Linked DNA regions of Butyricimonas faecihominis. The main gene of each other region encodes a partner of the protein of the gene in region 2 in a complex. Links are inferred from orthologs where the notes say so. Each region holds a gene or a part of one and is shown on either strand. Other genes may lie near its edges.

The links.
Region 1: the proteins of R8806_RS18305 (region 2) and uvrB are in contact, whole or in part, in a crystal structure (PDB 7EGT), measured with the Thermus thermophilus proteins. The link is inferred for Butyricimonas faecihominis from one-to-one orthologs. Residues at the interface, in WP_096412145.1 of Thermus thermophilus: His654, Arg656, Phe657, Gln666, Asp668, Glu669, Lys680, Arg681, Leu682, Ser683, Lys685, Tyr686, Ala687; in WP_096411307.1 of Thermus thermophilus: Glu23, Leu25, Arg26, Asp27, Gly28, Glu29, Arg30, Phe31, Arg55, Glu326, Asp327, Phe328, Glu379, Ser382, Gln383, His398, Gly400, Arg401.

What each region holds. Positions count from the first base shown.
Region 1 is NZ_AP028155.1:1,306,350-1,313,993, reverse strand. The notes cover bases 951-3,908. They hold uvrB (excinuclease ABC subunit UvrB), read right to left. Parts: upstream 3,454-3,908; coding sequence 1,447-3,453; downstream 951-1,446. Other genes in these bases: R8806_RS05580 (thioesterase family protein), read right to left, coding at 3,539-3,908; R8806_RS05590 (hypothetical protein), read left to right, coding at 951-1,384. In the rest of the region: R8806_RS05595 (hypothetical protein), read left to right, coding at 1-362; more of R8806_RS05590, read left to right, coding at 368-950; more of R8806_RS05580, read right to left, coding at 3,909-3,916; R8806_RS05575 (sulfite exporter TauE/SafE family protein), read right to left, coding at 4,014-4,763; R8806_RS05570 (Na+/H+ antiporter NhaC family protein), read right to left, coding at 4,802-6,091; metF (methylenetetrahydrofolate reductase [NAD(P)H]), read right to left, coding at 6,095-7,048; metH (methionine synthase), read right to left, coding at 7,250-7,644. UniProt on the Escherichia coli protein: The UvrABC repair system catalyzes the recognition and processing of DNA lesions. A damage recognition complex composed of 2 UvrA and 2 UvrB subunits scans DNA for abnormalities.
Region 2 is NZ_AP028155.1:4,404,457-4,412,121, forward strand. The notes cover bases 3,129-6,107. They hold R8806_RS18305 (ATP-dependent helicase), read right to left. Parts: upstream 5,764-6,107; coding sequence 3,493-5,763; downstream 3,129-3,492. Other genes in these bases: R8806_RS18300 (DUF4290 domain-containing protein), read right to left, coding at 3,129-3,349; R8806_RS18310 (16S rRNA (uracil(1498)-N(3))-methyltransferase), read right to left, coding at 5,878-6,107. Also shown: signal peptide peptidase SppA, read right to left, coding at 1-319; murA (UDP-N-acetylglucosamine 1-carboxyvinyltransferase), read left to right, coding at 612-1,919; folK (2-amino-4-hydroxy-6-hydroxymethyldihydropteridine diphosphokinase), read right to left, coding at 2,158-2,637; more of R8806_RS18300, read right to left, coding at 2,720-3,128; more of R8806_RS18310, read right to left, coding at 6,108-6,588; R8806_RS18315 (hypothetical protein), read left to right, coding at 6,911-7,665. UniProt on the Escherichia coli protein: A helicase with DNA-dependent ATPase activity. Unwinds DNA duplexes with 3'-5' polarity. Translocates on single-stranded DNA with 3'-5' polarity. Initiates unwinding more efficiently from a nicked substrate than double-stranded DNA.

The DNA.
Region 1 (7,644 bases), 3.1 Mb from region 2 along the record:
TGGAAAATTACTACATTTTGGAGGCAGAACGTTTAATGGCGTTTGGGGTGCAAGAGAAAAAGGAACCTTTAGAGGTTATGTTGAAACACTTGCGTATCGTGGAAAACCTATTACACAGTTTACAATTTCAGTGGGAGGATAGTATTTCAGTACTATATAGTAGTTTTATGCATTATGTAGTTCTGGTAGAGGGAAAAGAGAAGCAAAATCGCTTATCAGATTTGGTGATAGAGTTGATAAAAAAGATGAAACATCTTTCCAAGAAAGAACCTTTGATTATGGGTTTGGCACGTCAATACCAGCAACAGAGGAAAGAAGTAGAAGCTTTGATTGATTTGAGGAGTAATGAACCTGAAATGTGACTATCATGGGTGAAAAGGATGAAAGTGCTTTTTCTGACGGGATGTCGGGAGAGCAACAAAGAATGTCTTCGAAAGATTTCTATCTGACGAAGTCTCAGGTTATGAGAAGGTTTCGGGGTAATAAATTGAGAGGAGATTGTGATGAAAATTTATTGGGAGGCTTGCTCCATGAGATGAATGAAACGCAACAACTCTTGGATTGTATGCGACTTCCTTGGATGAAATTGGCTGATGCTTTTTTTCAAGGTTACGTTGATGTCCCCTCGTATAGTAAGGATAAGAGACTGTTAGCTTCACGATTAATAGAATTAATGGTGAAATTATCAAGGGAAACTTCTTTTGTTGAGAAATGGTTTGTGTACAATTCTTTTCAAGCGAAAGAAATTAAAGAATTAGAGGTTGCGTGTAAGATGCGACGCCTCTATAGTATTTCCATTGGTGATGAGTTATTGTACGATCTTTCGTTAAAACAATTAGTTGAAATTCATGATACGATCGAAACGTTTCTTGAACAAGATAATACCTCTTTTCAGGAATTTGAGGATGATGATTTATGTGGAATTGATGTGGATATGTCTGTTTGTCGTTTTGCGGATAAAGATACTTATGGTGTTTCTTACTATATTGATACTTACGAGGGGGAGATGCACTTTACATCTTCCGAGCAAATAAGCTGTGTTATCGAGCAAATGCAACAATTCTTGGATCGGATGGAAAAGAGAGAGTTTATGAATATTAAAGAGGCTACGGAAAAAGAAGAGGCTTTCATTACAATACGGGAAGACTATTCCCCAAGAAAGAAAGTCTTGAACGAGATTCCACTTGTAAGCAAAAGTATTCGTCAATGTGATGGGGAGGCATTAACGGGAAATTACACGATAAGTGCTAATGGTTTGTATTTAAATGATCTATCTTCCCCGAAATTAAAAGAAATTTCCGTGAAACTTGAAGAATTTTTAGAATCTGTAGATAAACAATGGAGAATACTTCGAACGCCTGTAGAATGTGGGGTCGAATCTTGATTGGAAGGGTAAAAAGCAACTGCTTTTCCAGTTGCTTTTGCTATTATAATAGAAAAATATTGTTAAGGATTCAGCCGTTTGATTGTTTCTTCCAGTTTAAACATTTCATCCCGGAGGCGGGCAGCTTCAAGGAAATCCATTTCTTTGGCGGCTTTTTGCATGGCGGCTTTTGTTTTTTGCAGCATTTTTTCCAGCTCCGATTTACTCATGTAAGCGGTAACGGGGTCTGCGGCCATATTTACGTGTTCTTCTTCGATGTAGGCACGAGAGGTTTCTTTTAGTACGGATTCCGTGGATTTCCGTATTTGGGTAGGGGTGATACCGTGTTGAAGGTTATACTCCATCTGTTTTTCTCGGCGGTACTGGGTTTCATTGATGGTTTCCTGCATAGAGCGAGTGATCGTGTCTGCATACATGATCACTTTGCCATTTAGGTTACGGGCGGCACGTCCGGAGGTCTGTATCAGTGAACGGGTAGAGCGTAGGAATCCTTCTTTGTCTGCATCGAGGATGGCAACAAGGGAAACTTCAGGCATATCTAATCCTTCACGTAATAAGTTAACTCCTACAATTACATCAATTACTCCTTTGCGTAAATTTTCGATGATCTGTACTCGTTCTAGTGTGTCCACGTCAGAGTGAATGTACTGGCATTTGATGCGAATGCGGTCCAAATATTTACTTAGTTCCTCCGCCATTCGCTTGGTCAGCGTGGTTACAAGAACTTTTTCGTTGATCTCAATTCGTTTTTGTATTTCGTTGATGAGGTGGTCTATCTGGTTCTTGCTGGGAACGACTTCGATTTCCGGATCAAGAATTCCGGTGGGGCGGATAATCTGTTCCACGACAACCCCATTGCATTTTTCCAGTTCATAATCGGCCGGGGTGGCACTGACGTATATGGTTTGCCCCGTGTTGGCCTCAAATTCTTCAAACGTGAGTGGACGGTTATCGAAAGCTGCCGGAAGACGGAACCCGTATTCCACGAGTGATTGTTTACGGGATCGGTCACCACCATACATGGCTCTTACTTGCGGGAGTGTCACGTGTGATTCGTCTACGACGAGCAGGAAATCCTGCGGGAAGTAATCCAGCAGGCAGAAGGGGCGAACGCCGGCAGCCCGCCCGTCTAGGTAACGGGAGTAATTCTCGATACCGGAGCAATAACCTAGTTCCCGGATCATTTCCACGTCATATTTTACCCGTTCGTCCAGTCGTTTTGCCTCAAAGTGTTTACCGATGGAGTTTAAGAAATCAACTTGCACGACAAGATCGTGTTCTATGTCATGTATGGCTTTCGTGAGCGTGGCTTTATCCGTGACAAACAGATTTGCGGGGTAGATGTTCAGATTTTCCATTTCGTCGATCGTTTTCCCGGTTTGCGGGCTAAACGAGGTAATCCGGTCAATCTCATCATCCCAGAACTCGATCCGGTAGGCCATTCCCTCGAAGGTTTCAATGGCCGGGAAGATGTCTACGGTTTCTCCTTTTGCCCGAAAACTACCACGTTTGAATTCCAGTTCGTTATTCACGTAAAGGGCATCCACCAAACGGCGTAAAAGTTGATTACGGGCTATCTTTTGACCTTTCTGCAAGTAGATAATATTTGAACCGAAAGCAGTTGGGTCTGCCATACCGTAAAGACACGAAACGGATGAAATCACAATTACATCCCGGCGTCCGGATAGCAAGGATGCCGTGGTTCGTAACCGTAATTTGTCGATCTCGTCATTGATCATAAGATCTTTCTCGATATATGTGTTGGTGGTGGGCAGGTAGGCCTCCGGTTGGTAATAGTCGTAGTAAGATACAAAGTATTCTACTGCATTTTCAGGGAAGAAAGCCTTGAACTCCCCGTATAACTGGGCGGCCAACGTCTTGTTGTGGCTGAGGATTAGTGTCGGACGCTGAACCTCTTGTATCACGTTGGCAATCGTAAATGTCTTTCCCGATCCTGTAACTCCCAATAATACCTGCCCCGGGACTTCATCCAGAAGTCCTTGCGTTAGTTCCTTGATTGCTTCCGGTTGATCCCCGGTCGGTTCGAATTGGGAAGTTAGTTTAAACATTTACTAATTTTAGATTTTAAATTTTAGATTTTAAATTGAAAATGTTGGTTCTTCAATTTAAAATTTACAATTATTCAATTTACAATTAAGAAAGTTTGCTCATGAATTTTTCCGGGTTGATGATAAAGCGGTCGTGGATGGCCGAGCCGATAGGGGCGGTTTCATCCCATGCCTCGATAGAGAAACGAATACGGCGACCGTCAACCTCGGTGATGGTGGCTTTGCAGGTTACTTTCTTGCCAACAGCGGTTGCCTTCACGTGTTTGGTATTGATTTCGATACCTACGGTGTCGCTGTCGGCTTCCAACATTCCTTCCAGGCATTTGATAGCTGTGTTTTCCATTAAACCTACCATTGCGGGTGTTGCGAATACTTCCAGTTTCCCGGAACCGTAAACGGCTGCCGTGTCTTTATGTTGCACGGTAATTTCTTGTGTGAAAGAGTGTCCTATTTTTATTTCCATGATCTTTGAATTTGAATTGCAAAGTTAACTAATAATCCTGTATGGAAAGGTCGTTTTAAGAAGTTTTCACGTGATGTTATGGATTGTTTAAATTCGGTTAGCTGAAAAACAGGCGTACGGCTACAATGACAAGTACGACGAGCAGGAAATACCGAATGTATTTAGCTCCCCATTTGATACTGAAACGTACTCCTAACCATGCCCCAAGCATATTTCCACAGGCTAGGATGAGTCCGACTTTAAAATCCACGAGATCGTTCCAGATAAAGATTGCCAGAGCGATAATCGTGTAGAATAGCACGATAAATAGTTTTATGGCATTGGCTTTTAATAGATCGTAACCACATCCGAGAACCAACCCCGCCAGCAGGAAGAACCCGATACCGATTTGGATGAATCCGCCGTAAATTCCTAGGAAAAAGAAGATAATGTTTCGTAGCCACGGGCTTTTCATTTTTGCCTTGTCCGCATTTGCTTTAACCCAGGCATCCGGGTTCAAGAGTAGCATGAAAAACATGACGATTAAAAGTCCGGCAATGACTTTTTTGAATATCTCTTCGTTGATGTCCACGGCAATAAATGCACCCACGATACTTCCGAGGGCCACGGGGAGTAGCAGTTTAGAATCGGTTTTGAAATCAAGTATTTTTTTTTGTTTAAAGCCGCTGACGGATACCACGTTTTGCAATAAAATAGCAATCCGGTTGGTTGCGTTCGCCACGTTTGCCGGTAAGCCGATGAAGATAAGGAAAGGTACTACCAACATGGAGCCGCCCCCGGCAAACGTGTTGATAAAACCTGCGGCGGTACCGAGGAGTATGGTGACGATGATTTCGATTATTGTCATGGGGCAAAGTTAAAAACTAAAAGATAAAAGCTAAAAGTTTACCGTGAGTATTTCCGAGGATAGCGAAAGAATATAGCCAAAAGGGCTGCAACACCCATTAAGTACGGGTAGTAGAGGTACTGCATGATGGCTAGCGGGGTAATGGAGGCTAGACCGGCGGCCATGAGTAATTGCGCTCCGTAGGGAATGATACCTTGCACGAAACACGAGAATGTGTCTAGCAGGCTGGCTGATTTCCGGGGATCGACACCAAAACGATTGGCAATGTCTTTAGCTATGGGGCCGGACATGATGAGGGCTATCGTGTTGTTTGCCGTGCATAAATCGGCGAAACTGACTAGGGCGGCAATACTTAATTCGGCTCCTTTTTTTGATTTGACATGAGTTGTCAATTTCTGAATGATGTAGGCAATTCCCCCGTTGTAGCGAATCATTTCGAGCATTCCGCCTGCCAGCAACGTGATAATGATCAGTTCTCCCATATCGGAGATCCCCGAACCCATGGCGGCAAACCATTCCCAGAATTGAATGCTTCCGGTAATTATCCCGACTATACCGGAACAGAGAATACCGAGTAGAAGTACGATCATGACATTCACGCCAGCCAAGGCGGTGATTAGTACCAAAATGTAAGGAATTACTTTTAACCACTCGATCGGGGTGGCGCTGGGTGTTGTTGTTATTTCGCTGCCTTGGAACAGGTAAACGATAGTTACGAGTATAGCAACCGGGATGACAATTAAGCTATTGACTTTAAATTTATCTTTCATGTTACAGCCTTGCGTGCGGGTGGCAACAATGGTCGTGTCGGAGATAAAGGATAGGTTATCCCCGAACATGGCTCCTCCGACCACGATGGCTACCATGAAAGGCGTGTTTATGCCTGTTTGTGCGGCAATACCGACGGCGACGGGGGTAAGTGCCACGATCGTACCGACAGAAGTTCCCATGGAAAGTGAAATGAAACAGGCGGCAATAAACATCCCTGCGAGTAAGAGACTGTCCGGAAGTACGGATAAAGCGAGATTAACAGTCGCATCTACCGCCCCCACGGCTTTTGCCGTTTGGGCAAATGCCCCGGCAAGGATAAAAATCCACACCATGAGCATGATATTGCTGTTGGCGGCTCCTTTACAGAATAGGTCTATCCGTTTGTGGAGTTTTCCCCCGGAAGAGATGGCCACGGCCACAACGGAAGAGACGAGAAATGCCACGGTGATCGGCATTTTGTAAAAATCTCCCATGATGATAGAGGCGATCAGGTAGATACTTAAAAATATGATCAAGGGAGTTAGTGCCCAAAAGTTTGGTTTAGTTTCTTGTTGCATAGCTTAGAAAACTTGTTTTACAATTTCCTGAATATTTTCCGATTTCCCCATCGTGTAGTAATGAACGGCGGGAACCCCGTGTGCGATGAGTTCTTTACTCTGTGCCACGCACCATTCTATACCGACTTGGTTGATCTCCTTGTTATTTTTGCATGAACGAATCTCTTTAACCAGTTCGTGTGGGATGTCTATACTGAATGTACGTGGGAGCATTTCCAGATGTTTGAATGTTGATATGGGTTTTAATCCCGGTACGATAGGTACGGTAATTCCTTGCGCCCGGCATTTATCGACAAACTGGAAAAATTTGGAGTTATCGAAAAACATCTGGGTGACGATATAATTCGCTCCCGCATCGACTTTCTTTTTCAGGTTCTCGATGTCACAGGCTTGGTTGGGTGCCTCGTAATGTTTTTCCGGGTATCCGGCAACCCCGATGCAGAAGTTCGTGGGAACGGCATCTGTCAGCGTGTCATCCAAGTATTGGCCGTGGTTCATGCGAGTGATTTGTTCTACCAGTTCACAACTATATTGGTGTCCGCCTTCTTCGGGAGTAAAGAAACGTTCTCCCGGTATGGGATCACCCCGGAGTGCCATCACGTTTTCAATGTCAAGGAAATTCAAGTCTATGAGTTCGTTTTCGATCTTATGGCGGGTGGCTCCCCCGCACACGATATGAGGAACCATGTCCACGTTGTACCGTCTCATGATGGCTGCGGCCAGTGCCACGGAACCGGGGCGTTTTGTCACGGTAACTTTTTTGATCGTTCCGTCCGGGTATTCACGATATACCACTTCATCCCGGTGAAAGGTAATGTTAATGAATGGGGGAGCAAGGGCAATCAAGGGTTCGATGGCCTCGTATATTTTATTGATGTCTCCGCCTTTTAGTGGCGGTACCAGCTCGAAAGAGAATACCGCTTTGTCTGTATTGTTGAGTATGTCGATGACTTTCATAATTTTAGATTTTTAGATTCCAATAGTTTATCTATTTTAGAGTTCAAACTCCTCCGTCACTTCGTGCCACCTCCTCTATAAACAGAGGAGGAGTTGGTGACTCTTCCCGAAAACAGGGAGTATTCCAGCTCTCCCTCTGTTTATAGAGGGAGTACCCCGAAGGGGGGAGGGAGTTTGTTACTTTTATCTTATTTTAGAGTCTTATACGCTAAAATATTTTGCTTTAGGATGAGAAATCAGCATACCACACAGGCTTGTCGAGGGATAGATGGAATACCCCTCGGTGAGGCGTACCCCGATCTGGGCAGGAGCATCCAAGATGTCAAAGGCCAATTTCTTCATCGCATGATCCGGGCAAGTCGGGTAACCGAAAGCGGGACGGATGATGTGAGTTCCTTCATTGACTTGTTCCTGCATCCATTCCGCGCAGGCTTCTGCCAACCGGGCACAGAGACTTCCTCGTAACAAATGTTCAAAATTACGGCAATCGTTGCATTGGTGATCATCCTGTACTTTCAAGCAGAATAGTCCCACGCTGCCGATTCCTTTTTCTTTCGGGATGACAAAATCAGCCAGTGAAAGACACTCTTCCAAGT
Region 2 (7,665 bases):
CGGTCAGATCCAGGTAAATCCCCTTGATGCGGGAATCCTTGCTGGCGTTGTCAATGTATTCAAGTATTTTATTTAGCCCGATTTGTTTCTCTGGGTTCATGGTCATCAAGTTAAAGTTCTGAAATGGGTTCTCCGATGCCCTGTCCGGGATCGCTGTCTTCAGTGATAGTTTTAGTATCGTGTTGTCCTTGATCTCGATCGTGGGACTGGAGAAACTGGCTATGGCCCCGACGAGCCCGATAAACACGAAAAACAGGATAACATGTACGATAATAATACCGACAATAGTCGCTAACAAGTATTTCAGAAAGCTTTTCATTATGTGTTGTTTTAAAATTATTAATAATCTCGGGTAAAATTTAGAGATACAAAATATGGCTTATATTGTAAATCTTGTTTACAAATGTATGGATATAATTCCGGTCATACAAAATTTTAATTGATTTTGTCGATTCACTATTTTACAAACTTTGTAAACTTATTTTGTTGACATTTGTTTTTTTGATAGTTTTACGTGCAGAATTCGGTTGCGTTTCGGGAGATAGATATTACCCTTACGATGCGTGGCTAAAATGTTTGTAGCGAAAACTGTAACTCTTTAATTATACGACATGAGCAAATTTGAAGTTATTGGTGGGAGACGATTGAAAGGCGAGTTGGTTCCCCAGGGAGCAAAGAATGAGGCATTACAGGTGATCTGTGCTTGTTTGTTGACTAGGGAAGAAGTGGTTATCAGTAATATCCCGGAGATATTGGATGTGATAAAATTGATTGATCTACTTCGGGGTATGGGAGTGAAGGTGGAGAGACTTCAAAAAGGTGAGTTTTCTTTCCGGGCGAACGACATAAATTTCGATTACTTGGAAACAGAAGATTTTTACAGTAAAGCGGCTAGTTTGCGCGGGTCGATCATGATTCTGGGACCGTTGTTGGCCATGCATGGTTGCGGTTTGGTTCCCAAGCCGGGAGGGGATAAAATCGGGCGTCGTCGGTTAGATACCCATTTTCTTGGTTTCGAGAAATTGGGAGCCACGTTCGAATATGATGCGATTTCGGGATGTTACAAGGCCTCTGCCCAGAAATTACGGGGGACTTATATGTTACTTGATGAGGCATCGGTGACCGGAACGGCGAATATTATCATGGCTGCCGTGTTGGCGGAAGGGGTGACCACGATCTATAACGCTGCTTGCGAGCCTTACGTGCAACAGTTATGCAGGATGTTAAATGCCATGGGAGCCCGGATTTCGGGGATTGCTTCCAATTTGTTGACGATTGAAGGGGTTGAAAGTCTTGGGGGGTGTCAGCATCGTTGTTTACCCGACATGATCGAGGTGGGTAGTTACATAGGACTTGCAGCATTGACCCGCTCGGAGATCACGATTAAGAATGTCGCTATTCCCCAGTTAGGTATTATTCCGGATGCGTTCCGTAAGTTGGGAATCCGGGTAGAGGAACGTGGGGATGATTTATATATTCCTCGTCAGGAACATTACATGATAGAAGATTTTATTGATGGTTCAATTTTGACAATTGCCGATGCTCCTTGGCCGGGGTTGACGCCCGACTTATTGAGTGTATTCCTTGTTGTTGCTACTCAGGCAAAAGGGAGTGTGCTGATTCATCAGAAGATGTTCGAGAGCCGTTTGTTCTTCGTGGACAAATTAATCGACATGGGGGCGAAGATTATTCTTTGTGATCCGCATCGGGCCACGGTTATCGGGCAAAATCATGAATCTCAGCTACGGGCCACCAAGATGACGTCGCCGGATATACGTGCGGGAATCGCCTTGTTGATCGCGGCGTTGTCTGCGCAAGGGACAAGTGTCATTGATAACATCGACCAGATTGACCGCGGTTACGAGCATATTGATGAAAAGTTGAATGCGATTGGTGCGGAGATCAGACGGGTTGACTGAGGAAGAACGTAATAATTTTAGATTTTAGATTCCAACCGCACGGGGCCAACGTTTCTTGATTTCCTACTTTTATCTTTTACCTTTCCAACTACCCCCTCTAACTCCCCCTTACACAGGGGGAGAACACGCTGCACTGTTACATTGAAGCGTATTCTCGCATCCGTCTCTCCCCTCCCAGTGGAAAGGGGGCCAGTGGGAGTAGCTTTCTTTCATTCTAAATTTTAAATTCTACATTACTCTAAAATTTCTTCTCCGCTTTAAGCGTGTCCGTGCATTCTGAGAGAAGAGTGGCAATGGTTTTGTGACTGACCGGATGAATGAAGGCCGGCATGATTTCGTTCAGGGGGGCAAGTACGAAATTACGTTGTGCTAGTCTGGGATGAGGAACTGTCAGGCGAGGCGTGTTGATGATTTGGGAATCACAGAAAAGAATGTCTATATCCATGGTTCGGGAACAGAACTGAGTACCGGAGCGAACTCGTCCGAGTTTTTGTTCTGTGGCCTGACATTTATCCAAAACTTCTTCCGGGTGTAGATTTGTTTCGTAAGTAACAATTTGATTATAAAAAGAATCAGATGATTCGAATCCCCACGGGGCGGTTTCGTAAAGGGAAGAACAGCGTTCGATCTTCCCTATGCTTGACATTTCCGTTATGGCCTCACCGATCAAGGCTTTCCGGTCCCCTTGATTTCCCCCGAAGATTAAAGTTACCAACATCCCAAGTAATTTTAGATTTGATGATTTTAGATTTTAGATTGAAAGAACATTCAATTTAAAATTTGCAATCTAAAATCTACTATTAGTTGTGTTTTTTGTAAAATTGTTTCTTATTGTTTTTCTGTTGCTTGTTGTTATTCGTGGGTTTGGTATTTTTCTTCTGCAACAAGTCTTTCGAGTGAGAAAGGATCATTCCTTCCGGCATTTCGATATTGCCACCGTATAATGTATTGATGTCGTTGTAGATTTGATCGTCTTCCACGGAGTCTTTATTCCACGTAAGGAATGATTTTTTCATGTGGTTGGCGGTTAACACCGTGAGTACTCTTTTGATTTCGGGGTCTTCTGTTTCTTTGATTTTCTCGATTAATTTCTCGGTGAGAAGACCATAGTGTTTGTATTTGATCCGGTGATTGTTATACGGTAACTTTTCCGGTTTTTCTTCCAGAATATCTTTTTCCGGGAGTGGGTAGGGAGAATCAATGTCCAGCGTGAAATTTGACATGATCATCAGGTGATCCCACAATTTATGACGGAAATCCGGAACGTCCCGAAGGTGCGGGTAAAGATTTCCCATCACGCTGATTACTGTTTTGGCAGCACGGGTACGCTCGTCTCTGTCTGTTATTGTTGCTAGGTGGTCAACCATCATTTGAATATTCCTTCCATATTCGGGAAGAATAAGTTTTTTTCTTTGGCTATTATAGTCCATTACAGGATAATTTTGGTCTTAAAAATTTTTTATTTTATGGGAAAACGCCGGAAAATCACATTAAAATACCGGAATAATCTATCCCTCGCATCTATTAGAAATTAGAATATGCTGCAAATATAATATTTTTTGTTTATAAGTCATTAATTTGTATGCCCTTGCACGTAAAGTTTTGCAAACTTTAACAATAAAACCTTTTGACCGTGCTTTGGGAACATCACTTTTGCCTTTTTATTTACTCCCAAACCATCTATGGAAATTACCTTTCCCGGGCCAAAATTGGGGTGAAAGATCACCATGTCGGGAATAATCTGTTCCCCGTTGATGGGTACCAATTTCGAGGTGTCAATGTCCGGCACTTCAACCTTGGGTTGAAGGGTAATCTTAGGACGTGCCACTTTTTCCTGTATTCCGGGACCGTGTAACGAGCGTCCCATGGAGGGACGGGCCGGGGTGAAAAATCCATCCAAGTAGTGCGGATCGATTTCTGCGATAAACCGGGAGGGTTGCGGATAGACCACGTTACCATTTTTGTACCGGGAAGAGGAATAGGTCATGATCACTCTTTTCTCTGCACGGGTCAGTGCCACGTAAAACAACCTTCTCTCTTCTTCCAAAGCGGAAGGGGAATAGGCACTTTGCTGGGCAGGGAAAAGTTCTTCTTCCATGCCCACGATAAAGACGTTTTCAAACTCCAGTCCCTTTGCGGAGTGGATGGTCATTAGGGTCACCTTATTATTGTCTTCCGGTTTCTCACTATCCTGATCGGTTAACAGGGCAACACCTTCCAAAAATGCGGGGAGTTTGTCATCCCGCCCTTCCTTGTAAGCGGTTTCACAGAAATCTTTGACTGCATTCAGTAACTCCTGTATGTTTTCTCGGCGGGACACCCCTTCCGGCGTGTCATCGGAAGAAAGGTCTTCTATGATACCGGATGCTTTGGCCACTCGATAAGTTGTTTCGTATGCATTCTCTTCTTTGGCAATCTCGGTGAATCCATCGATTAGTTGCCTAAAATGAGTTAGTTTGGCTGCAGTCATGGCAGAAACCATACCCGGAACTTTGTTCAAGTTGCAAAGTAGTGTCCAGATACTCACGTTGTATTTTTGTGCCACTTCTTTCAGCTTGTCGATCGTGGTGTCCCCGATGCCTCGCCGCGGATAGTTGATGATTCGTTTTAAGGCTTCCTCGTCATTCTGGTTGATCGTCAGTCGCAGGTAAGCTATCAAGTCTTTGATCTCCTTGCGTTGGTAGAATGAAAGTCCACCGTATATTTTATAAGGTATATTCCTTTTTCGTAAGGCCTCTTCCATGATACGGGACTGGGCGTTCGTCCGGTACAGAATAGCGAAATTATTGAACTCCGCTTGTTCGTTCTGAGAGATACGGAATATCTCCTGTGCCACTTGGAAACCTTCTTCCTTGTCGGATAAGGCTTTCATTACCCGGATTTTATCTCCTTCCTCGTTCTGGGAGAATGTTTTTTTCGGAATTTGTTCCTTGTTCCGGCTGATGATGCTATTGGCCGCGTCAACGATGGTGGTCGTGGAACGGTAATTTTGTTCCAACTTGCACAACTTGTAGCCCGGGTAATCATTTCGGAAATTCAAGATATTTTCGATGCGGGCTCCCCGGAATGAATAAATACTTTGCGCGTCATCACCTACCACGCAGATGTTTTTATGCTGTTCTGCCAGTTTCTTGATGATAAGATACTGCGAATAGTTCGTGTCCTGATACTCGTCCACGAGTATGTAGTCGAACTTCTTCTGGTATTTTTCCAGTATCTCCGGAAAATCCCGGAAGAGAATATTCGTTTGCAATAGGAGGTCGTCGAAATCCATGACGTCGCTTTGCTTGCAACGGGCTTGATAATACTTGTATATTTCCGAGATCATGGGTTTCTTGGCCGCTTGGTCGGCAGAAGTGATCTTTGCCGATTGGGCGTATGCCTGTGCCACGACGAGGTTGTTCTTGGCCATGGAGATGCGTCCCAGCACGTCGTTGGGTTTGTACACCTTGTCGTCCAGTTTCAGGTCCTTGACAATAGACTTGATCAGGTTTTTCGAATCCTGTGAATCATATATCGTGAAATTGGACGTGTACCCGAGATGCTCGGCCTCAACCCGTAGAATTTTGGAGAAAATGGAGTGGAAGGTTCCCATCCATAAGTTGGCAGCGTTACCTTGTCCCACGAGGGTGGCAATACGTTTCTGCATCTCCCGTGCGGCTTTGTTGGTAAACGTCAGTGCGAGAATACGGTAAGCGGGTACACCCTTGCTCAACAGGTTCGCGATACGATATGTCAATACCCTTGTTTTACCCGATCCTGCTCCGGCAATCACAAGCGTGGGCCCATCCGTGTTCACGACGGCCTCTCGTTGGTTCTCGTTCAATTCGTTAATAAAATCCACGATAAATAATTCAGAAAAACATTTAACCTTTCACCGCAAAAATACAAATAATATGGCAGAATCGTGACATTTTAGGTTTATGTTTTATAACCTCAGGTATGAATGTTTTATGTTTTAGTGATTTATCTCGTTGATAAAATTGATACTATGACAAGCGACGATTCCTGCGGTCTCTGTTCGCAGGCGACTTTCGCCCAGGGTGACGGGAATGAAATTGTTTGCTAAAGCTAACGTGATTTCGTTTCCCGAGAAATCTCCCTCTGGGCCGATAAGAATCGTGGCGTTTTGACCGGGGGTATAAATCTCTTGGAGTGACTTTTTATTTCCTTCATCGCAATGGGCGATACACTTCAATGAGTTTTGATTGTTTTTTACAAAACGAGAAAATTCGATCATGGGATTGAGTCGTGGCAGGTAGGCTTTCAAGGATTGTTTCATGGCAGAAATAATCACTTTTTCCAGCCGTTCTTCTTTGATTACTTTGCGTTCCGAGTGATCGCAAAGTAGAGGTGTAATTTCGTCAATCCCGATTTCCGTGCATTTTTCCAAGAACCATTCGATGCGTTCAATATTTTTTGTCGGGGCAATGGCAATGTGAATATGGTAATCCCGTTTTCCGTAATTTTCTGTTTTTTCAACGCATCTGACTTCACAGCGTTTAGGGTGCGCTTGAATAATCTCGCAACGGTAAAAGCCACCTTTCCCGTCAACAAGGAAAATCTCGTTGCCTATTTCGAGACGAAGAACTTTGACACAATGTTTTGATTCTTCCTCGGGTAGCGTGTACTCGTTTGTTGTGATGTCAGGCGTGTAAAACAGGTGCATAAATAAGTATTTTGATTTCGATACAAAAGTAAGAAAATACAATGGATTTGAGTATAGGTTTGAGAATCATTTAATGATCGTTTAAAAACATTGCAATATATAAATAAATTCGGTAATCGTAAAAAATTTAGTCATTTATTGTCATTTCTCGTAAACAGATAGTTAGCTAGTGTCAAAAAACGAAACTTTATTCTTACATTATCAATGTCTTTAAACGATCGTTTTTTGACATGATATTTTTAGGTGTGTATTTGTTTTATTCAATTGTATAATAAGTAATTGATAAGAGTGTGGAGTGAAAATAAATTTTAATTGTAAAATTATGAAAAAAATCCTAGTTGCAATTCTGTGTTTAATCTTTTTGGGAGCTTGTACCCAGAAAGATGGAAGAGATCAAACGGGGAATTCTGAAAATTATTTGGAATTGTCCGTACGCTCCGGTTCTGCTGGTATGACACTAGTGACGATGCCGGTGAACGTGTATAATTTTAATGGATTATCCTCGAATCAAGTTTGTGAGCCGGACTATTTTACGGCTGAAGAAAAAATTTCGTATCAAGATTTATTACCGGGGAAATACACGTTTTTTGTTTTAGGAAATGTGCCGGTTAAGGAGATGGCGTCTCTCTATCTCACGGGACGGGAAATGAAAGATGTGAATTTACGTTGGATGTGGGATTCAATTCCTGAACTTTTTGGGGGGATTGCCTATGTGGATGGCTCAGAAGAGACAAAGACGATCGAAATGAAACGTCTGATTGGTAAGGTAAACGTTCATGTGACAAATTCATCTGAATTTCAGACTGTCGAATTGGCGTTACAGTGTGATACATATAGTGATACGATTCAAATCGAGGATTACGTTCTTCGAATTCGCACGGATTACGGTTTTGGAAATCTAATGGTGGATAAAGATATTTCGTTTTTTCCCACGGAGGGACCATTGAGAGGGACTATTATCGCTTTGGATGAGAGCGGAATATATTATTTTGATTTTGTCGCTAAGAATCGTATTCAACGAAATAAGAGATTAGAATTGAATTTAACATTGAACAAGGCTTCTTCTCTTGGTCGTTC